One region of the Janthinobacterium breve genome, then DNA from elsewhere that is predicted to be linked to it. Evidence: predicted binding sites of a transcription regulator. Region 1 holds the regulator's gene; each other region holds the start of a gene.

Region 1 (7,597 bases):
CGGCCGTCAAACCAGCACCCGACGAACCGCACGCTTGACTTTTCCACACCCGGCACGATGGCCTCCAACCATCGTTGGCATACGCTTTTTGACACAGCTCAAGCACCACTTGCAGGGATCTTGCCCGGCTTTTTTTACCTAAATCACCATTTATTTCGATGCCACTTCGCTACCCTTATTTCATCCGGGGAATTTTGATCCACATCAAAGTTTTTTAGCGGTCAAACACTTACTCTCTGGCCACCATCATAAATAGTAATTCCAGGGAGAGTCTTTGTGGATCAATCGCTGAACTATAACTACAAGATCGTGAAGCAATTCGCGGTCGCTACTGTGGTATGGGGCATCATCGGCATGCTGGTTGGCGTTATCATCGCCGCTCAGTTGGCCTGGCCTGCCCTGAACCTCGACATACCATGGCTGACATACGGACGTTTGCGTCCGCTGCACACGAATGCGGTGATTTTCGCCTTCGGCATCTGCGGCCTGTTCGCCACCTCGTACTACGTTGTACAACGCACCTGCCAGGTGCGCCTGTTTTCCGACAAACTGGCCGCCTTCACGTTCTGGGGCTGGCAAGCGGTGATCCTGTCCGCCGTCGTCACCCTGCCCATGGGCATGACGCGCGGCAAGGAATACGCCGAACTGGAATGGCCTATCGCCATCCTCATCGCCGTCGTCTGGATCGCTTACGCCATCGTTTTCTTTGGCACCTTGATCAAGCGCAAGGTCAAGCACATCTACGTGGCCAACTGGTTCTTCGGCGCCTACATCCTGGCCGTGACGATTTTGCACGTGGTCAATGGCGCCGTCATGCCAGCCTCGTTCACCAAGTCGTATTCCGCCTATGCGGGCGTGCAGGACGCCATGATCCAGTGGTGGTACGGCCATAACGCGGTGGGTTTCATCCTGACCGCCGGCTACCTGGGCATGGTCTACTACTTCATCCCGAAACAGGCAGAGCGCCCCGTGTACTCGTACCGCCTGTCCATCGTCCACTTCTGGGCGCTGATCTTCACCTACATGTGGGCCGGCCCGCATCACCTGCACTACACGGCATTGCCTGACTGGACGCAATCGATCGGCATGGTCTTCTCGCTGGTCCTGCTGGCACCAAGCTGGGGCGGCATGATCAACGGCATCATGACCCTGTCGGGCGCCTGGCACAAGCTGCGCACCGATCCGATCCTGAAATTCATGATCGTCTCGCTGTCGTTCTACGGCATCGCCACCTTCGAAGGTCCGATGATGTCGATCAAGACCATCAACTCGCTGTCGCACTACACCGACTGGACCGTTGCCCACGTACATGCGGGCGCCCTGGGCTGGGTGGGCTTCATCACCATGGGTTCGATCTACTATCTGCTGCCACGCCTGGCGGGCCGCACGCAGATGCACAGCACGCGCCTGGTCGACGTGCACTTCTGGGTGGCCACCATCGGCATCGTGCTGTACATCGCGGCAATGTGGATCGCCGGCGTGATGCAGGGCCTGATGTGGCGCGCGGTCAATCCGGACGGCACACTGACCTACACCTTTGTCGAAAGCGTGAAAGCAACATATCCGTACTACGTGGTGCGCGTGGCCGGTGGCCTGCTGTACCTGTCGGGTATGTGCATCATGGGCTACAACACCTGGATGACCTTGCGCGGCAGCAAACTCCCCGTCGCCCGCATTCCGGAATTGAACGCGGCGCACGCCTGATAGGAGCAAAAGCAAATGAAATTTTCACATGCATGGATTGAGAGAAACCCCTGGCTGCTGATTGCCCTGGTCACGGTAGTGATCAGCATCGGCGGCGCCGTCGAGATCATTCCCCTGTTCTTCCAGAAGAGCACGACGGAACCGGTCGCTGGCCTGAAGCCGTATTCGCCGCTGCGCCTGGCGGGCCGCGACATTTACGTGCGCGAAGGCTGCTACAACTGCCACTCGCAGATGGTGCGTCCGCTGCGCGCGGAAACGGAACGCTATGGCCACTATTCGGTCGCTGGCGAGTTCGTGTATGACCGTCCGTTCCAGTGGGGTTCCAAGCGCACGGGGCCGGATCTGGCCCGCGTGGGCGCCCGCTACAGCGATGAATGGCACCGCACGCACTTGAACAACCCGCGCGACGTGGTGCCCGAGTCGAACATGCCGGCCTACCCATGGCTGGCGAAGACCAAGCTGGTGCCTGACGACATCATGCCGAAGATGCGCGCCCTGAAACGCCTGGGACAGCCGTACAGCGATGCGGAAATCACCGCCGGCCCGGCGCAGCTGCAGGACAAGACGGAAGAAGACGCCCTGGTCGCCTATCTGCAAGGCCTCGGTACATTAATCAAAACAAGGAATTAGCATGGCAATCGAAAACCTGTTTGACAGCGCCAGCAGCGTCATGACGGTGGTTTCCTTTACGACGTTCGTAGGCATCCTGTGGTGGACTTTCAGCCGCAGCAACAGCGACTTCGACGCGGCGGCGCGCCTGCCGTTCGACGACGAGGCGCTCGACTACGCGGCCGATGCCGCGCCGGCACAAGGGGAGCGCAACCATGGCTGACTTTACCAATGGCTTCTGGAATATCTACATCATCGTGCTGTCCCTGCTGGGCATCATCGGCTGCGGCGTGCTGCTGTACTCGCAGTCGAAAATCAAAGTGGTCGAGGGCGCACCTGCCGACGGCACCACGGGCCACGTCTGGGACGAGGACTTGAAGGAACTCAACACGCCAATGCCGCGCTGGTGGATGTGGTTGTTCTACATCACCATCGTCTTCGCTCTGGCGTATCTGTTCCTGTACCCGGGCCTGGGCAACTATGCCGGCAGCCTGGGCTGGAAATCGACGGGCCAGTACGAGGAAGAGCTGAAGAAGGCGGAAGCCGACTACGGCCCCCTGTTCAACAAGTACCTGAGCCAGGACTTGAAGACGGTGGCGGCCGATCCGCAGGCGCAAGCCATCGGCCAGCGTTTGTTCCTGACCTACTGCGCGCAATGCCACGGTTCGGATGCGCGCGGCAACAAGGGCTTCCCCAACCTGACCGACAAGGACTGGCTGTATGGCGGCGAACCTGACATCATCAAGACCACCATCATGCACGGTCGCAATGGCCAGATGCCACCGATGGGCGCCGCCCTGGGCTCCGAAAAGGATGTCGAGAACGTGGCCCATTATGTGCTGAGCCTGTCCGGTTCCACCTCGGACCCCGTCAAGTCGGTGCTGGGCAAGGCCAAGTTCGGCGCCTGCATGGCCTGTCATGGCGCCGATGCGAAGGGCAACCCGATGCTGGGTTCGCCGAACCTGACGGACAAGATCTGGCTGTACGGCGGCAGTGCTGATACCATCATGGAAACCATCCGCAAGGGACGCAACAACACCATGCCGGCTTTCAGCGATTTCCTCGGCGAGTCCAAGGTACATGTGTTGTCGGCCTATGTCTGGAGCCTGTCAAATCCCCAGACGCCCGTGAAATGACGTAATGGAACCTCAAGTCATCAAGATGTATGCGGCCCGCGAGCAAATCTACCCTCGCGAGGCCAAAGGACGCTACGCTACCTGGCGATGGGTATGCGTATGGCTTACCCAGCTGGCGTTCTACGGCTTGCCGTGGTTGACCTGGAATGGCAGGCAAGCCCTGCTGTTCGATTTGACCACGCGCAAGTTCTACATTTTCGGCGTCGTGCTTTGGCCCCAGGATTTCATCTATCTGGCGGCCCTGCTGATCATCTGTGCGTATTTGTTGTTCCTCGTCACGGCCATCGCCGGGCGGGTGTGGTGCGGGTTCTCTTGCCCGCAAACGGTATACACGGAAATCTTCCTGTGGGTCGAACGCCGCATCGAGGGCACGCGCAGCGCGCGCATGGCCCTCGACAAGCAGGGCCCCTCCGTGCGCAAGGCCTTCAAGAAGACGGCCAAGCACCTGGTGTGGGGCGCCATCGCCCTGTGGACGGGCTTTACCTTTGTCGGCTACTTCACGCCGATCAAGGACCTGGCGCAGGCGGTGACCACCCTCAATTTCGGTCCCTGGGAATGGTTCTGGGTCTTGTTCTACAGCCTGGCAACCTACGGCAACGCGGGCTGGCTGCGCGAGCAGGTGTGCAAATACATGTGCCCCTACGCGCGCTTCCAGAGCGCCATGTTCGACCAGGACACCCTGATCATCACCTACGATACCAAGCGCGGCGAACCGCGTGGCGCCATCAGTAAGAAGGCCGGCAACAACGACAAGCTGGGCGACTGCATCGACTGCACCCTGTGCGTGCAGGTGTGTCCGACCGGCATCGATATCCGCAACGGCCTTCAGTATGAATGCATCGGCTGCGCCGCCTGCGTCGATGCCTGCAACAGCGTGATGGACAAGGTCGAGCGGCCACGGGGACTGGTACGCTACAGTACCGACCATGCGATGGAAAACAACTTCAGTTCGAAGCAGATACGCCAGCGCGCCATGCGTCCGCGCGTGCTGATCTACACCTCCATCCTGGCCCTGATCATCATCGCCGTGTGTACTTCGCTGGCCCTGCGCACGCCCCTGAAAATGGACGTCATCCGCGACCGCGGTTCGATGGGACGCGAAGTGGAAGACGGCATGATCGAGAACGTTTACCGTCTGCAGATCATGAACACTTCGGAGCAAACCCAGCACTTCAAGATCAGCGCTTCCGGCTTGCCGGGTCTGACCTTGCTGACGCGCGAAGAGGTGACCTTGCAGCCAACGGAAACGCTGGGCTGGCCTATCCGCCTGCGCGTGCCGCACGGCGTCGGCGAGAAGGGCTCGAACAAGATTGCCATCGAATTGCACTCGCTGGACGACCCATCGCTGCATGTGCGTGAAAGCGCGGTATTCATCGTGCCGCGCTAACAAGGAAAGGCGGACGGGGACCGGGTGCCCTCGCCGCCGCCACGAAGTTGTAGGAAGGCCAGTCCCCGGATGGGGATTGGCCAATTAATCAGGAGAAATACCATGTCCGACAGTCTCAAGCTGCAAGCCCCCGTTGCACCGTGGTACAAGCATCGCTGGCCTTGGCTGCTGATGATCGGTCCCGGCCTGTCCGTGGTCGTCGGCAGCTGCATGGCGTATATCGCGTTTACGCAGCCCGATGCGCTGGTGGTGGGTGATTATTACAAGCAGGGCAAGGCGATCAACCAGGACTTGCGGCGCGATACGATCGCCAGCGACCTGGCGATGGATACCAGCCTGTCCTATGATGTGGCGTCAGCGCGCCTCAGCGGTTCCGTGCACAGCTTCGGCAAGGCTTACCAGGGTCCGCTGCAGCTGCACCTGGCGCATGCGACCTTGCCGGAAAAGGATATCAAGCTGCTGGTGCAGCCCGATGCGGCCGGCAACTTCTCGGTAGCGCTGCCGATGCTCGAGCGCAGCCGCTGGCAAGTGCTGGTGGAAAACGACAAACGCGAGTGGCGCCTGTCCGGCATCTGGACCTGGCCCCTGCAGCGCAGCATCGCGCTGCACGCCGATGAAGAGCTGTAAGACTTACTTGCAGACGTCCGTGCCGGCCGTAATGGCTTTCAACTTGGCCGGCTGCAAGATCTCGATCTCGCGGTTGGAGACGCGCAGCCAGCCTTCTTTCTTGAATTTCGACAATAAACGGCTGACGCTCTCGATGGTCAGCCCCAGGTAATTGCCGATTTCCTCGCGCGACATGCGCAGCTGAAATTTGCTGGCCGAATAGCCGCGCGCTTCATAGCGCGAGGCCAGGTTGACGATAAAGGCGGCAAAACGCTGCGTCGCCTGCATATTGCCCAGCAACAGCATCACGCTTTGCTCGCGCGTGATTTCCTGGCTCATCATGCGGTGGAAATGGCGCAGCAGGGTCGGCATATTGCCCAGCAATTGTTCCAGGCTGGAAAACGGAATTTCACACACTTCGCTGTCTTCCAGCGCCACCGCATTACAGTGGTGGCGATCGGCGCTGATGGCGTCCATGCCCAGCAGTTCGCCGGCCATCTGGAAACCCGTCACCTGCTCTTCGCCGCCCGGATTGATCTGGTACGTCTTGAAGTGCCCCAGGCGGATCGCGTACAGATTCTGGAACGAGTCGCCGATACGGAACAACGAAGCGCCGCGCACGATCTTGCGGCGGCGGCCGATGATCTGGTCCAGCCTGTCCATGTCGCCCACATCGAGGCCCATCGGCAGGCACAATTGATGCATGCTGCAGGTCGAGCATCGCGCACGCAACGCTTCCACGTTCACTGTGGGCAAGGTGGGAGTGAGTAGCGCTTCAGTCATGTCGTTACCTTTTAGAAAATGCAATAACGAGTTTACTGCATACACGGTTGCCGTGTGCCAATTTCACCGCAATTGCGCTGAATAAACGACGTTCTGACTTTAATTATCTGGCAACATCGTCAAAAGCCCATGCGGGGAGGGCAATTTGCGCGGCGCCGCTTGCCAAGTTGATGTATTGATAGGAAAATTCCTGACAGCATTATCTGCCGCCTGTGCCGCACGGTACTGAAAAGGAAATCATGAAGCCTCTCGGCATTAAAGCAAAAGTCGCGCTGGCCACCAGCCTGACCTCGATCGCCATGATCGCGCTGGTCACCATGATCCAGTTGCAGCACATGCGCGCCGACTTCACCAGAGTACTGCTGAGCCAGCAATCGTCCCTGATCACCCGCACCGCTGCCGAGCTCGACGACAAGCTGGGCATGCTGCTGCAGATCGTCACGCTGACGGCCAGGCAGCAGCCGCCGGAATTGATCGCCCAGCCCGCCCAATTGCGCGAATACTATGCGCGCCGCTCGATGCTGGTGCTGTTCGACGACGTGCTGGTGCTCGACGCGCAAGGCGCCGTCGTGGCCGACATGCCCCTCGTCACGGGACGCGCCGGCATCAACGTTGCCGAACGCGAATATTTCCAGACCGTCTTGCGCACGCGTCAACCCATGATCACCGAACCGATACTGGGCAAATCGAGCGGCATGCCCATCGTGCAGATGGTGGCGCCCGTGCTTGGCGCCAACGGCCAGGTGGTGGGCGTGGTGATCGGCGTGCTGCGCCTGTACAAGGATAACCTGCTGGGCCGCCTGCGCACGGAAAAGATCGGCAAGAGCGGCTATTACTTCATCATCACGCGCGACGCCGCGCCGCGCTACGTGCTGCACCCCGATACCAGCCGGCTGCTGCAGCCGCGCAAGCCGAACGCCAACCTGACGACCACACAGTTACTGAAGGAAGATGGTGAAGGCAGCATGGTCAGCACCAACAGCCGCGGCGTCACGGCCGTCAACAGCTTCAAGCGCCTGAAGTCCGTGAACTGGCTGCTGGCCGCCTCGCTGCCCGTCGAGGATGCCTTCGAACCGTTCGATGGTGTGCTGTACCGGCTGGTACTGTGGAGCATTCTCGCTTCGCTGCTGGCCGCTACCGTGCTGGGCTGGGTCACCGTGCGCCTGCTGTCGCCGCTGGTGCGCCTGCGCGACACCCTGCTCGCCCTGCGCACCAGCGGCAGCCGTTTCACCCCCGTACCGGTGCAGCAGCGCGACGAGATCGGCGAACTGACGGAAGCGTTCAACGGCCTGATGAGCGAACGCGACCGCCTGCAGCAGGAACTCGAATCGCGCGCGGCGGAGCTGGAACAGGAGCGCGACCGGGCCGAGGC
Region 2 (7,597 bases), on a different contig from region 1:
AGCCCACCAGCAAGATGCCGATCAGCAGCCACCAGATCAGGCGCAGTGTTTCGTAAGAAATCATTTCATGCAAAATCATGGTCTGGCCCTCCTTAGGCGCGTTGTGTATGAATGGCTGCGGCCGCTGGCACGGGGGCCGGCGCCGTCTCTTCCGGCCCCTTGCGGATGGCCTTGAGCATAAGCTTCATTTCAATAATCAACAGCACGGTGTAGATGGCGGCAAAGCCGGCAATCGTGATGAGCAAGGTGGTCGCGCCCAGGTTAGAGACGGCCACGGCCGTCGGCAGCACGCCTTCGATGACCCACGGCTGGCGGCCCACTTCGGCCACGATCCAGCCCGCTTCAATCGCCACCCACGGCAGCGGGATGGCGAACACGGCCAGCTTCAACAGCCAGCGGTGCTTGTCCAGGGTGCGGCGCGTCGAGAGGATGAAGAACGTGCCGGTGAGCAAGATAAAGAACATGCCCAGGCCCACCATCACGCGGAAAGACCAGAACAGGGGCGCCACGGGCGGCACGGTATCGAGCGCGGCCTTGCGGATCTGCTCGGGCGTGGCCTGGCGCGGATCGTCCACATAGCGTTTCAGCAGCAAGGCATAGCCCATGGACTGGCCTTTCGACTCGAACATGTCCTTCGCCTCTTGCGGCACGGGCGCGCCGGGCGCCACGCTGCGGATGGTTTGCAGCGCGTCATAGGCCTTGATGCCATCCTGTATCAGCAGCTCGCCGCGGTCGACCAATTGCTCGATGCCGGGGATTTCCGTCGTCAGCGAACGCGTGCCGATCAAGCCCATCACCATCGGGATATGCACGGCGTAATGCGTCTCGCGCGCTTTCGCGTCGGGGAAGCCGAAGGCCGTGAAGGCGGCAGGCGCCGGCTCCGTGGTCCACATGGCTTCGATGGCGGCCAGCTTCATCTTCTGGTGTTCGGAAGACAGGTAACCGCTTTCATCGCCGAGTACCACCACCGACAGCGTGGCGGCCAGGCCGAACGAGGCAGCTACCGTCATCGAGCGCTTGGCCAGCTGCACGTGGCGGCCCTTCAGCAGATACCAGGCGGAAATACCCAGCACGAAGATGGCAGCCGCCGTATAGCCGGCCGACACCGTGTGCACAAATTTCGCCTGTGCAACAGGATTCGTCAACACGGCGCCGAAGTCCGTCACTTCCATGCGCATGGTCTGCGGATTGAAGGCCGCGCCGACGGGATTTTGCATCCAGCCGTTGGCGATCAGGATCCACAGGGCCGAGAAGTTCGAGCCGATGGCCACCAGCCAGGTGGTGACCAGGTGGCCGCGCTTCGACAGCTTGTCCCAGCCGAAGAAGAACAGGCCGACGAAGGTCGCTTCCAGAAAGAAAGCCATCAAACCCTCGATGGCCAGCGGCGCGCCGAAAATGTCGCCCACATAATGGCTGTAATAGCTCCAGTTCATGCCGAACTGGAATTCCATGACGATGCCCGTCGCCACGCCCATGGCGAAGTTGATGCCGAACAAGACACCCCAGAACTTGGTCATGTCGCGCCAGATGGTGCGGTTCGTCATCACGTAAACCGTCTCCATGATGGCCAGGATCACTGACAGGCCTATCGTCAGCGGAACGAATATAAAGTGGTACAGAGCTGTCAGCGCGAACTGCAGTCTGGATAAAGCGACAATATCGAAGTCCATATGATTTCCTTGGTGTTTCCCTAATGTGTGTAAACCTGATATCTACATGCGGCTGTTCGATAGCTTCTGCTGCTGTAAACAACTATCGGGCTGTGCCGCCCGCCCATCAATCTCCGCGCAAGCCGGCCAGTGCCGCCTCGAAGGCGGGTGTGCCACGGCGCGCATCGCCCACGATGCGGCCATCGCGCAGGCTGACCAGCCGGTCTGCCAGCGCCGCTTCGCGCCGCAAGTGGGTGGCGATCAGCAAGCTGCGTCCGTCGCTGCGCGCGCGCAGGCGCTGCAGGACATCGATTGCCGCCCGCGCATTGAGCGCCTCAGTGGCTTCGTCCAGCAGCCACAAGGTCGACGCGTGCAGGAACAGCCGCGCCAGCGCCAAGCGCCGCGCCTGCCCGCCCGACAAGCCCAGGCCGCCCTCGCCCAGCAAGGTATCGAGGCCGCCCGCAAAGGCCCGCACTTCCTCATCCAGGCCGGCCGATTGCAGCGCCGCCCACAGCTGCGCATCGCTGGCGGACGGGTCGGCCAGGCGCAGGTTGTCGCGCAGGCTGTCCTGGAACAGTTCTGTCTTCTGGGTAAACAAACAGGCGCGCGGCGCGGCCACGCTGCCCGACAGCGGCGCCAGCTCGCGCGCGGCGATGGCCAGCAAGGTCGACTTGCCTGCGCCGCTGGGACCGATCAAGGCCACGCGCTCGCCTTCCCCGATGTGCAGGGAAATATCATGCAAAATTGCAACATGGCTGCCCGCATGCGCAGCGCTGACGTGTTCCAGGCGCAAGCCCGGCGCGGCATCCGCGGACGACGGCGCCACGACGTCTTGTCCATCGAGGCGCGGCGCCAGCCGGCGCATGGCCAGCAGCATGCGCCCCGCTTCCAGCGCGCCGCGGCGCAATCCCGCAAACGGTTCCACGGCTGTCAGGGCGATCAGCAAGGCCAGCGCCGCCAGCGGCACGTTCAGCGCCTGCTGCTGCACCAGCGCGGCCACGGCCAGCAGCACGCCGGCCAACGTCACGCTACCGGCCACGCCGTACGCGGCGCCGGCCGCCGTCTCCAGTCGCAGCAAGGCGAAATCGGCTTGCGCCAGCGAGCGGTCAATCTGCCCCAGCGCGGCGCACTGGGCGTCGATGCGGCCCGCCATCACCAGGTCCGTCTGGCCCGCCACCAGGTCGATGGTGCCGGAACGCAGTTTTTCGATGGCGCGCGAGCGCACGATGGCGGGACGGCGGGCACGCTGCGCCACGACCCAGCTGATGCCGCCGCCGGCGGCCAGCAGCCACGCGGCCAGGCCCAGGCCCAGCTGCCACTGCATCACGCCCAGCGCCACGCCTGCCAGCAAGGCCGCGCACAGTGCCGTGAAGGCAGGCACCAGCAGGCGCAAGTACAGCGATTCGAGCGCATCGATATCGGCCGTCAGGCGAAACAGCAGTTTGGCGGGCTGGCGCAGCAAGCGGCTGGCCGCTTCCGGGCGCGACCAACCGCGAAACAGTTGCACGCGGATGCAGGCCAGCGCGGCGAACGTGGCGTCGTGCGTGACGAGTCGCTCCGCATAGCGCGAGCCCGTGCGGCCGATAGCCAGCAGGCGGATGCCGGCCGACGGGCCGAACACGTCGAACAGCACGGCCGTCGAAGCGTGCAGGCCGGCAATCGAGGTGGCGGTAATAAACCAACCGGACAAGCCCAGCAATGCCATGCCGGCCACCGCCGTCAGGGCCGCCAGCAAGGCGCCCCCGATCAACTTGCCCGGCTGGGCCAGCACCAATTGCCGCAGGACGGGGTTCAATGTCATTGAATTTTTCATGCGCTCAGCTCCTGTGCCAGGGCTTGGGCATCAACCTGCACCGTGCGCTGCAGGCGGCCAGCCAGCACGGGGTCGTGCGTGGCGACGATCATGGTCTTGCCCTTGGCCAATGCCAGCAAGGCGTCCGTGACGCGCGCCGCCGTTTCGCTGTCCAGGTGAGCCGTCGGTTCATCGACCAGCAGCAGGTCGGCATGCGGGTGCAGGGCCACGCGGGCCAGCGCCAGGCGCACGGCCTCGCCGCCGGACAAGCCCTGGCCGCCATCGCTGAGCATGACGGCCGGCTGCGCCTGGGCCACGGCGGCCAGGTCGGCCAGGTGCAGCGCCTGCGTCACGTGCGCGGCATTCGCGCCGACGCGGCCCAGGGTCACATTCTGGCTGACGGACGCGGCAAACACGTGGGGGCGCTGGCCCATCCAGGCCATGCGCTGGCGCAAGGTATTCACGGTGCTGTCGGTCAGGCGCACGCCGCCGATGCGTATCTCTCCACCGCTGGCGGGCAGCAAGCCGGCCAGCAAGGACAGCAAGGTGGTCTTGCCGGCGCCGCTGGCGCCCAGCAGGGCCACGTGCTCGCCAGCGCGCACGGCGAGGTCGAACTGTTCGAACACGGGCGCTTCGCCAGGATGGGCAAAGCGCAGTTCACGGATGTCGACGGCGGGCGGTGGCGCCACCGCCATGGCGGCGGCGGAAACGGCAGCCGCTGCCACCCCGGCGCCAGGCAGGGGCACGCCATCGGCAGCCAGGTCGTGCAAGCCGGCCAAACCCGCTTCGCCAGCCGCCTTGTCGTGCCAGACGGCTGCCAGTTCGCGCAGCGGCTCGAAGAATGCGGGCGCCAGCAGCAGGATGAACAAGCCCTGCCCCAGGTTCAGTTCCCGGCCCCAGGTGCCGAAATTGATGCTGCCCAGCAAGGAGAACCCGATAAACGCCGCCACCATGGCCACGCCCAGCGCGGAAAACAGTTCCAGCACGGCGGACGACAAAAAGGCGATGCGCAGCACCACCATCGTGCGCCGGCGCACGGATTGCGACGAGGCATCCAGCCGTTCGGCCGTGGCGTCGACGGCATCGAGCGCGCGCAGGGTGGCCAGGCCGCGCAGGCGGTCCAATAAAAAGGCGTTCATGCTGCCCATTTCCACCATCTGCGCGCGGCTGGCCGCTTGCGCGCCCATGCCCACCAGGGCCATGAAGACGGGTATCAGGGGTGCGGCGATGAGCAGGATCAAGGCGGCGATCCACGACAGGGGCGTCACCACGGCGAGGATCACGAGCGGCACGAGCGTGACTTTCCAGCGCGCGGGCTTGTAGCGCACCAGATACGGCACGATGGCCTCCGCCTGCTCGGCGATGACGCTGGCAGCCTGGCCCGACTGCGCGCGCTGGCGGTCCAGCGGCGAACGGCGCGCCAGCGCCTGCGCCACTTGCGCACGCAGGCTCGACAGGTGATCGCGCGCCGCCGCATACATGCGCCGCGCCCCCCACGCTTCGCAGCCGGCGCGCAGCACGCCCAGCAGCAGCACGCCCGCGGCCGGCAACAGGGCCGCGCGCCAGGGTGCGCCGCCCAGCATGACTTGCACGGCCCAGGCCAGCAAGGCCGCTTGCGGCAGCCACAGCAAGGCGGCACCACCTTGTGCCAGGCTGGCGACACGGGGAAGAATAAAGCGGGGCAAGGACAGTGGCGTAGTCGGCATCTCTATACTTTTTGAGTTTTCAGAATTTTCTGTAAATTCGATTTTTTGTATAATACTGCGAAACATGACATATATCAATTGACCCTGCGGGTATAGCGTGAAAAAATTCAGATAATTATGAAAACTCAAAATATCCACATGACGCCGCTGATCCTGACCTTTGTCAGCCATTTCGGCGAGATGGGCAGCCGCTGGGGCTTTAATCGTACGGTGGGACAAGTGTACGCCTTGTTGTTTGTCGCGGAGCACCCATTGCACGCGGACGAAATCGCGGAACACCTGAGTTTTTCACGCTCGAACGTGAGTATCGGCCTGAAAGAATTGCAGGGCTGGGGCTTGATCCGCCAGTCGCGCATTCCCGGCGACCGGCGCGAGTATTTTTCCTCGCTGGGCGATGTGTGGCAAATCTTCCGTGTGGTGGCCGCCGAACGCCGCCGCCGTGAAGTGGCGCCCACCCTGACAGTGCTGCGCGAATCGCTGCTGGCGCCGGCCACGGAACCCGTGGACCAGTATGCGCAGGAGCGCATGCGCGAAATGTATGAACTGGTCGACCTGGCCAACACCTGGTTCGACGACTTGCAGCGCCTGTCGCCCGAATCGATGGCGCAACTGATGAAAATGGGCGCCAAGGTGCAAAAATTGCTCAACGCCAAAGATCGCCTGTTTGGCAAGAGCCCCGAGGAAAGCTAGGCCCAACCTCGCCTGCCACCGGCACGTCCGTGCAGTGAGCGCCCCCCCCCTTCCGGCCGGCCTTGCCTTCGTGAGATTTGGTGAGATTTCCACAAATTAATTTTCATATAATGCGGCCGCGAATCGACACGCCTCTGTCGACCTCACTGGCCATATTCATGAAAAAATCTATCGCAGTTAGCAGTATCGTCTTGCTCCTCAACGGTTGCGGAGGCGGCGGAAGCGGCGGCAACGATGCCCCTATCGGCCCGCCAACGGGACCGGTGACACCGGTGGTACCTGTCATCGCCAGCATCAACGCGGCCGATGCATTCAGCAAGTTCATTAACACCAATCAAAACGGCGTGGACCTGCCCTCGAATGACGGCTTCCTGGGCACGGCAAACCTGATCATCCGCACGGAAGAGTCCTACCCCTTCGTCACCGACGGCGTGGAGCAGGAAACCAAGACGTCGCAAGTGATCCAGTTCCAGCGCCGCGGCGCCGATGGCCGCCTGCAACGACAAAACATCTGGAAAATTCATTTTGATGCACAGATGAAACCCATCGGCATCGCCGTCGGCAAGGAATACGGCACCTATACCGATTGCCTGGCAGTGAAAAGCAGCGCGGTATTGCCTACCTCGACGAATGGTTCCGGTACGCTCCTGTCCGGTCTGCAGTCGAGCACCTATGTGGAAGGGTTCAAGAGTGGAAAATATGCCCACTATTGCAGCCCGAGCACGCAAACGAGCGGCAGCGTGGAATGGTCCATCATCGAAGGCGCGCCCAATCCCTATTTCTGCCTGACCATGCCTGAAGGCATGACTGCCGCGAAAACCCGCATCTGCACGCCCGTGGACAAGTCCGGCACGCTGAACCAGTCAGCCTGGGTACGCGTCTACAATAGCGATGGCACATCGCAAGTGGACTACAAGAATACGAGCCTGAACAAACCGGTGGAAACCTTCAGCACCGCCATCAATCCCAAGGATTACTGGTACGGCGTAGTATGGCGTCCGCAGGATGGCTATGTCTACAAGACCTATCCGGACAGCCGCTACTCCTCGGAACTGGCCTGCCGCGAACAGACCAACATCAACTGGAAAGAGAGCTGGAGCGCAAACAATATCGGCTGGGCCTGCGTCCACACCATCTCGAACTAAATCCGCGCCCTCCCCTGCGCCTGCGCCGCAAGGCCTGGCCAGGTAGCAAGCGGCCGTCAGCCCGCTTTTTAGGCGGCGTTGACGGCCAGCCCCCACCTTTTTACACCGTATTTATGCCCCTCTCGCTATGCTGGTTCGCACCACCGCCACCCTTGTGAAGGAGCAACCATGCATGAATCCCCATTCCAGCCACGCACGCGCAGCATGCTGCGCCAGCACTTGCCCGTGCGCGAACGGCTGCGCCTGGCGCGCCTGGCGAGCAAGAAAATGCTGTCGGTATTGTCTGCGCTGCTGTGTGCGGTGCCGCTGCTGTATTTGCTGAGCGTGGTGCTGTTTGCGCAGCCTTAGGGCCGCGTGCGGAGAGACAGGAAAGAGAGAAGAATGCGGCCGCATGGCGCAAGCCGTGGCCAGTATGAAACTGGTCCGCCCAGAGGGAATCGAACCCCCATTCACGGTTTAGAAGACCGTTGTCCTATCCGTTGAACGATGGGCGGAAAGGTGCAGTATTTTAATCCATGCGCGTCAGCAATGAAATGCCGGCGCGGAATAGAAAACGGGCTGTCATTTCTGACAGCCCGCTTATGACTTTGGTCGGAGTACAAGGATTCGAACCTT
Region 3 (7,597 bases), on a different contig from region 1:
GCATATAGAGTCCTTGTTTAATTCCAAGCGCCAATATCGGCTCAAAGATCATAATCCAATTCTACGATATTTGTTGAGGACAAAATGTGCTTTACCGCGCATAGGCCCACAGTTTGCGCATCGTTGTGACAGCGTGCCACACTGCGTGGATAGACCTGCAACGATGTTTTAAAAGCAAAAAAAGCAGCGTTTCCGCTGCTTTTGGTATATTTATTTGCCGTCATGCCCCTGCGGGGAGGAATATTCCCGCCGCTATGGCCGCCGCAACTGGCGTGCGCTTAGCGCACCAGCATGTCGAGCTTGTCCTTGACGTCCTTGTATTGCTCGGCTTCCGGCAAGGCAGCCTTCGTCTTGGTGATCGAAGGCCAGTTGCGGGCCAGATCGACGTTGATCTTGATGAAGGCTTGCTGGTCGCCCGGCACGTCTTCTTCCGCGAAAATCGCGTTCACCGGGCACTCTGCCACGCAGACGGCGCAGTCAATACATTCGTCCGGATCGATCGCCAGGAAATTCGGGCCTTCCCGGAAACAATCTACCGGGCAGACATCGACGCAGTCGGTATAGCGACAGGCGATGCAGGATTCGGTGACAACGTGGGTCATAACAGTCCTATCAATTTGGGGGGAGGTGCTGTAGCGCCTGCAGGAACCTCGGCGGCGCATACTAAAGCAAAGCATTGTATTTTAAGGCAATTCGCTATTTCTCACAAATCCCGCTTATATACAATACATATAAGCAAATTCATTTTTTCGCGTTGCCGTTGCCGCGCAGAGAGTGCAATTCAGCGACTATCCGGGACGTTGCCATGAAGAACGCAGCAAGAAAGCGACAGTCGCCCGCTGTGGCAGGGTGCCGGGCGGGCGGCGTGCTGTCTTGTCGTGTGGTGTTTTTGTTTTACTCAAATCAAGATCGCTGCCAAATACATGCCAGAAAAATCAGGCGCTGGCACGTATTTGCATCAGCAGCTGTTGCCAACGTGCATTTTCTGCACTGCCATCCTCGGCAAACGTGATGGTGCGGCGCGCGGTGGGCGCATCGACGGTGATCTGCCAGTGGGGGATATCGGCGCCCACCTGTTCTCCCGTAGCTTGCTGGTGCGTGAAAAAGCCGCTACTGGCCAGTGTCGCTTCCAGCCCGGGGCCAGCCGGATGGGCTTGCGTATCGATGTCATACTGTTCACTCAGGCCGGCAAAGCCGCCGCTGCTGCGGGCTGAAATTTTCATGGTGCTCCTTGTTGTCGATGGTGGTGGGCGCGCTATGGCCTGCCGCCAGTCCGGCAGGTCTGAAGCGGGAGTGCTGGTGCGCTGGTGCGCGGGTGTCTAGCGGGTGCCGTAACTGCGGCACCAGGCGGCCAGTGCTTCGCGCTCCGCTTCGAGCAATTGATCCGATTCGCTGTATTCCGCATGGTTCATGGTACCGCAGCAGGCGCGTCTGTCTTGCACGGCGCCGTCCCCGTCGACGACGTCGGGGGCAAAGGTCGTCTGGCCATCTTCTGCCATGGCATTGGCCTTGAGCACTTCGCGCACGGTAAAGCTGTTGCGGATGAAGTCCAGGTAGGCGCCATTGCCATCGGCCTCGGTGATCGTCAGCATGTGGCCAGCCACATCGGCATACGTTGCGGCTTGCTCGGGCGACGCCACCAGGGCCCGCAGGACCAGGCTGCGCAGATAGTCGCCGCAGCGGTGCAGCACGGCCGCATCGTCTTCCAGCTGGGGCCGGCGTTCGTGGGAAAAGATGTCGGCCAGAATGTCGTAGATGGCGCCCGTAAACACTTGTGAGATGGCGTGCACTTCCGTGCCTGCTTCCGATAATTTGATGTCGTTGTCGGCATTGCGCAAGCCGTTTGGCCGGCCCAGGGCCAGGCCGAACTGCTCGGCCAGGTCGGCCAGGAAGGTCTTGTCGTGCAGGTCGGACTTGGTTTGGGCAATCACCGCTTCCACCTGGTCGAGCTGCGACAGGGCGAGGAAGATGGCTGTCAGGTCGCCGAACGATTCGTGCAAGCCGCCCGTTTGCGGTGGATTGTTACTGAGCAGCCAATTCGGCTTGAGGCCATCGAGCACGGCGTGCCCCGTTTCATGCGAGACGATGTCGAGCGAGCGGCAGGTGTAGACGCGATCGGTGGCGCCGCTGGGGATGAAGTCGCCGAACTTGAGGGCCTTGTCGCTGCGGCTGTAATACGCATTCATGACATTGGGCAAGCCGTGCGGAAACACGCGCAGGGGCGCCGTATTGCTGGCGCTATTCCATTGCCAGGGCAGTGGCGGCGCCGTGTCGTTGCTGGCCAGCGCGCGCTGGTACATGGTGAGCGTCATGCGCACGATGGCAAAGGTGTGCACGGCATCGAACTGGTCTGTGTTGGGCGAGACGATGAAGTCGCCGAAGGCATTCGGGCTGACCTGCGCGATGCCCGGTTCGCCAAACGTGATGCGCGCGTCGCGCGGGCCTTGCAGGATCAGGCCGGGCAGGAAGGCCTTGCGCGTGCCCAGGTCGCTGACGGAGGGATCTTGTTTCCAGATCAGCACGCGCGAACCGACGGGTACGGCGGCCAGGTTGCGGGTCGTTGCGTCGCTCAGGCGGGGCAGGCCCGGCTGCAGGGTCAGTTGCGCATTCTTGCGGTGCTGGCGGTAGGGCGCCGATGGGGTAGGGACATAGCCGACGGGCAGGGACATGCATTTGGTCAATACGGCTTCGACCGGCACAATGACTTTCTGGTCCATGGTAGCTCTCCAAGACACGCGCAACTGGAACTGGAATAGTCGTCCCGCTTCGGCGTGTCCGGTTTGATGCAGCGCAAACGAGATGCGGGACGGCGGGCGTTTTTTTGCCTGGCCGGTGCCGGGCATGGTCGCGCCCGCCGCATGGCGGCTGCTATGATGCTGGCCGTATGGCCCCCGTTTTTATAATAAAAGGATCGTTTGATGGCGGATATAAATATAGTTCAGCAACATAAGCTGACAGCAGCAAAGGCGCGCGAAGCGGCGCAGCAAGTGGCCGACAAGCTGGCCCAGGAGTATGACCTGGCGTGCGCCTGGGATGGTGATGTGCTGCGCTTCGAGCGCAGCGGCGTCGATGGTTCGCTGACCCTGGAAAAAGAGCAGGCGCAACTGCAAATCAAGCTGGGCTTCATGCTCAGCGCCTTTGCCTCCACCATCGAAGGCAAGATTGCCGAGAAGATGCGCAAGGTGTTTGCCGAGCAAGTTTGATGTCGGGCCTGTACCTTGTCTGGCGCCATGTTTGGTGCTAGGGAGCGTGTTGCAGTGATGGGCGAAAAGACGATGAAAACACATCTCTTTTCGCCTTTTTTACGTTTGACCGTACGTTAGCGAACATTGCTAGCACATTTCTATTTGGAAAGCCATTGGACTTTAATGGCTTTTTGCGTTATACTTGAGTCATATTTACAACAGCTACACCGCGTTTCACCTTCTGCTTCGCAGTACTCCCCACTCGCTGAGTGGTGAATAATTCTTCGGGTTTTACACCCGCATCCAGTTAAAAAGTAGCTTGGTCGATTTTTTTTCGGTCAGATACATTTGGTTCCATGTATTTGCATGGCGCTAGCGTTGTTAAAAGTCCTGAACCACAGCCTCTTTTAGCACGCACACGGCACCCCGGCATCGGCTTTGGCCATCCGCTGGTCACACGCGTGTCACCCCCTGTTTCCTGTCGCTCCCGTGCGCTTTTGCGCCGTGGCGTAGCCGACGCAACAGGGTTTGCTGATTCCCGCCGCAAGCTAGCAGCTTGCTGGGTTTCATTCCATTCGTCAAATCGAGGGAGAACCACATCGTGGCAAAACAAATCATTATCGACCATGTGTTCAAAGTGTTCGGCGACAAGCCAGAAGAAGCACTTGAACTCGTCCGTCAGGGCGCCAGCAAGCAGGACATCCTGGCCCAGACCGACTGCACCATCGGCGTCTTCGACGCCACCTTTACTATTGAAGCGGGCGAGATCTTCGTCATCATGGGCCTGTCCGGTTCGGGCAAGTCGACCCTGGTGCGCATGCTGAACCGCCTGATCGAGCCGACTGCCGGCCGCATCCTGATCGATGGCAATGACATCAATACCTTGCCGGACGCCCAGCTGCGCGCCCTGCGCCGCAAGGACATCAGCATGGTGTTCCAGTCGTTCGCGCTGCTGCCGCAAATTACCGTGCTCGACAACACTGCCTTCGGCATGGAACTGGCCGGCATGCCCAAGGCCGAGCGCCATGCGCTGGCCCAGCAAGCGCTGGAGCAGGTGGGCCTGGACGGCTACGGCGCCAGCTATCCCGACGAATTGTCGGGCGGCATGCAGCAGCGCGTGGGCCTGGCCCGTGCGCTGGCTTGCGATCCATCGATTTTGCTGATGGATGAAGCGTTTTCAGCGCTCGATCCGATTATCCGTACGGAAATGCAATCGGAACTGCTGCGCTTGCAGCAAATCAAGCGCCGCACGATTGTCTTCATTTCGCATGACCTCGACGAAGCCATGCGCATCGGCGACCGCGTTGCTATCATGAAAGATGGTCACGTGGTGCAAGTGGGCACACCGGAAGAAATTCTGCGCAAACCAGCCAACGATTATGTGCGCAACTTCGTGCGCGGCGTCGATGCAGCGGCCGTCTTCAAGGCCAGCGATATTGCCCGCAAGAGCCAGATCGTGGTGTCCGAGTCGCCGAGCCGCGGCTCGCGCGCCGCGCTGTCGATGCTGGAAGAGCAGGATCGCGCGTTTGCATATGTTGTCAATCCGCAGCGCAAGTTCCTCGGCGTCGTCTCGGTCGATTCGCTGCGCAATGCGCTCGACGGCCATGTCGGTCCGCTGGGCCTGGCGCATGCCTATCTGCCCGACGTGCAGACCATCAATGCAGATGAGCCAGTCGCCGGCATGTTCGGCCAGGTGGCGCAACTGCCTTACGCCGTCCCTGTGGTGGCCAATGATGGCAGCTTCCGCGGCGCCATCAGCAAGACGACCTTGCTGAAGTTCCTCGACCGCGATACGCCAGCCATTGCCGAGCCACAATTACAGAAAGGACAAGCATGAACCCAAGCACCGTTTCCACAGTAGAAGCTGTTGTTGAACAGGCGGCCCAGATCAATCCCTGGCTGCCGGCAGCGCCGAGCGATACCTCCTGGCTGGACGCTGCCGCGTCCGCCGCCACGCCCGAACACGCCAGCGGCTTTCACCTGACGCAACTGTTTGACGGCTCGCTGCCGCTGGAAGCCTGGATCAACCAGGGCCTGGGTTGGGTCGTTGCCAATTTCCGTCCATTTTTCCAGGCCGTGCGCGCGCCGATCGACAGCACCCTGAATGGCGTGAGCGACGTGCTCTTGGCAGCCCCGTCGCTGACCGTGATCGCCATCGTCGGCTTGCTGGCCTGGCAATTTACCAGCCGCACCCTGGCCATCGGCACCGTATTGGCGCTGTTGGTGGTATCGATGCTGGGTATCTGGCCGGAAGCCATGATCACCTTGTCGCTGGTGCTCACCTCCTTGGCTTTTTGCCTGGCCATTGGCTTGCCGCTGGGCATTTTTCTTGCCAGCAGCGACCGCGCGCAGAATATCCTGCGCCCCTTGCTCGATGCCATGCAGACCACGCCCGCCTTCGTGTATCTGGTGCCGGTGGTGATGCTGTTCGGTATCGGTAATGCGCCAGGCGTGATCGTGACGATCATCTTTGCCCTGCCGCCGCTGGTGCGCCTGACCAACCTCGGTATCCGCCAGGTGCGTCCGGACCTGATCGAAGCGGCCCGCGCGTATGGCGCCTCGCCGTGGCAGTTGCTGACCCGCGTACAGTTTCCGCTGGCCATGCCGTCCATCATGGCCGGTATCAACCAGTCGCTGATGTTGTCGCTGTCGATGGTCGTGATCGCCTCGATGATCGCCGTCGGTGGCCTGGGTCAGATGGTATTGCGCGGCATCGGCCGCCTGGACATGGGCCTGGCCACCGTGGGCGGCCTGGGCATCGTGCTGCTGGCCATCACCCTGGACCGTTTGACGCAAGCGATGGGCCAGCCACGCCGTGGCGTACGCCATTGGTATCAGACAGGTCCTGCCGGTTTCGTGCTGCGCCTGGTGCGCGGCAATGCCGCCAAGGCCGAAGCGAATGCCGCTCAGCAAGCCACGCTTGCCAACGCACAATAAGAAAGGATACCCATGCATCAAATTGAAAATTTTAAAGTGACGCAAAAATCGCAACGCAAGTTCCAGTTGTTTTCTGTCCTGGCGATCGCCGCCCTGGCCCTGACCACCAGCCTGGCCATGGCGCAAACGCCGGCTGCGCCTGCCGGTGCGTTGCCCGGCAAGGGCATCAAGGTGCAGGCGCTGCAAAGCTCGATCGCGGAAGAAACCTTCCAGACCATGCTTGTCGAGCGCGCCCTGGAAAAGCTCGGTTATGAAATGCAGCCGATCAAGGAAGTGGAATATCCGACCGCGCATATCGCGATCGCCAATGGCGACGCGACCTTTCTGGCCGTGCACTGGGACCCCTTGCACAAGGACTATTACAACAATGCCGGCGGCGACGCCAAACTGCTGCGCACGGGCCAGTATGCCGGTCCTGCCGCGCAAGGCTACATGATCGACAAGGCGACGGCCGAGAAGTACAACATCACCAATATCGACCAGCTGCGCGATCCCACCCTGGCCAAGCTGTTCGACCATGATGGCGATGGCAAGGCTGATTTAACGGGCTGCAACCCCGGCTGGGGCTGCGAGGCGATGATCGAAAACCACATGGATGCCTACAAGCTGCGTGCAACGGTCAAGCATGTGCAGGGCAGCTATTCTGCGCTGATCGCCGATACCATCGGCCGCTACAAGCGTGGCGAGCCGATCCTGTACTACACGTGGACACCTTACTGGGTCAGTGGCGTGCTGGTGCCGGGCAAGGATGTCGTGTGGCTGAAAGTGCCGTTCTCGTCCACACCCGAGAAGACGAATACCCGTCTCGACGATGGCAGCGACTATGGTTTTGCCGTCAATACCACACGCATCGTCGTGAACCGCGACTGGGCCGCTAAGAACCCGGCGGCCGTGAAACTGTTTGAAGTCATGCGACTGCCGATTGCCGACATCAATGCACAGAACGAGCGCATGCGCATTGGCGAAAACACGCAAGCCGATATCGCGCGCCATACGGCCGGCTGGATCAAGTACCATCAGCAGACGTTTGACGGCTGGATCGCGCAAGCGCTGGCGGCAGCGAAGAAGTAAGTTTGTGCTTGTTACAGGCATAAAAAAAGTGGCTACCGATTTGGTAGCCACTTTTGCGTTTTCGGCCTGTTTTGGTGGTTTTTTGTGAGTTTTCAGCCGTTTTCGGCCTATTTCTCTGCAAAACAGGCATCTGTCGCGTTTAATCCTTCAAGTCTTCGATCAAGTCGATGTATTGCTGTTGCGCCTCTTCCTTCGAGGTGCCGGCCAGGGCCGCCCAGGCGTCGAACTTGGCGCGGTTGACGAAGTCGGTCATGCCAGGACGCTCGCCCGTGGCGTCGCCGCTCGACGCTTGCTTGAACAAGGCGTAGATTTTCAACAAGGTCATATTGTCCGGACGCTCGGACAGGGTCTTGGAATCGAGCTGCGCTTGTTCAAATTGCTCTTGTAAACTCATGATGGCTCCT

What was found. Region 1 encodes FNR, which switches genes on or off when oxygen is low (the NO sensors DNR and NnrR bind a similar motif). Its sites were predicted from a motif close to TTGATNNNNATCAA; they were not measured.
Region 2: a site for FNR is predicted at 5,212-5,225, ahead of cydD (thiol reductant ABC exporter subunit CydD). Genes of this name have one in related genera too.
Region 3: a site for FNR is predicted at 2,781-2,794, ahead of ACQ4W0_RS04750 (gluzincin family metallopeptidase). Genes of this name have one in related genera too.

The regions. Positions count from the first base shown of each region.
Region 1 is NZ_JBNYXY010000011.1:233,150-240,746, reverse strand. Features, by position in the region: gene ccoS (cbb3-type cytochrome oxidase assembly protein CcoS) at 1-38, shown strand, start outside; gene ccoN (cytochrome-c oxidase, cbb3-type subunit I) at 277-1,704, shown strand; gene ccoO (cytochrome-c oxidase, cbb3-type subunit II) at 1,720-2,334, shown strand; gene ACQ4W0_RS23205 (cbb3-type cytochrome oxidase subunit 3) at 2,336-2,536, shown strand; gene ccoP (cytochrome-c oxidase, cbb3-type subunit III) at 2,529-3,449, shown strand; gene ccoG (cytochrome c oxidase accessory protein CcoG) at 3,454-4,836, shown strand; gene ACQ4W0_RS23190 (FixH family protein) at 4,939-5,463, shown strand; gene fnr (fumarate/nitrate reduction transcriptional regulator Fnr) at 5,467-6,225, opposite strand; gene ACQ4W0_RS23180 (response regulator) at 6,465-7,597, shown strand, end outside.
Region 2 is NZ_JBNYXY010000006.1:57,352-64,948, forward strand. Features, by position in the region: gene cydB (cytochrome d ubiquinol oxidase subunit II) at 1-79, opposite strand, end outside; gene ACQ4W0_RS12745 (cytochrome ubiquinol oxidase subunit I) at 93-1,670, opposite strand; gene ACQ4W0_RS12750 (amino acid ABC transporter ATP-binding/permease protein) at 1,777-3,462, opposite strand; gene cydD (thiol reductant ABC exporter subunit CydD) at 3,459-5,147, opposite strand; gene ACQ4W0_RS12760 (GbsR/MarR family transcriptional regulator) at 5,265-5,837, shown strand; gene ACQ4W0_RS12765 (hypothetical protein) at 5,996-6,982, shown strand; gene ACQ4W0_RS12770 (hypothetical protein) at 7,151-7,330, shown strand; tRNA gene ACQ4W0_RS12775 (tRNA-Arg) at 7,402-7,476, opposite strand; tRNA gene ACQ4W0_RS12780 (tRNA-Pro) at 7,571-7,597, opposite strand, start outside.
Region 3 is NZ_JBNYXY010000002.1:429,610-437,206, reverse strand. Features, by position in the region: gene ACQ4W0_RS04765 (polyhydroxyalkanoate depolymerase) at 1-4, opposite strand, end outside; gene fdxA (ferredoxin FdxA) at 279-602, opposite strand; gene ACQ4W0_RS04755 (protealysin inhibitor emfourin) at 936-1,223, opposite strand; gene ACQ4W0_RS04750 (gluzincin family metallopeptidase) at 1,320-2,717, opposite strand; gene ACQ4W0_RS04745 (polyhydroxyalkanoic acid system family protein) at 2,919-3,203, shown strand; gene proV (glycine betaine/L-proline ABC transporter ATP-binding protein ProV) at 3,787-5,022, shown strand; gene proW (glycine betaine/L-proline ABC transporter permease ProW) at 5,019-6,122, shown strand; gene proX (glycine betaine/L-proline ABC transporter substrate-binding protein ProX) at 6,135-7,193, shown strand; gene ACQ4W0_RS04725 (acyl-CoA-binding protein) at 7,333-7,587, opposite strand.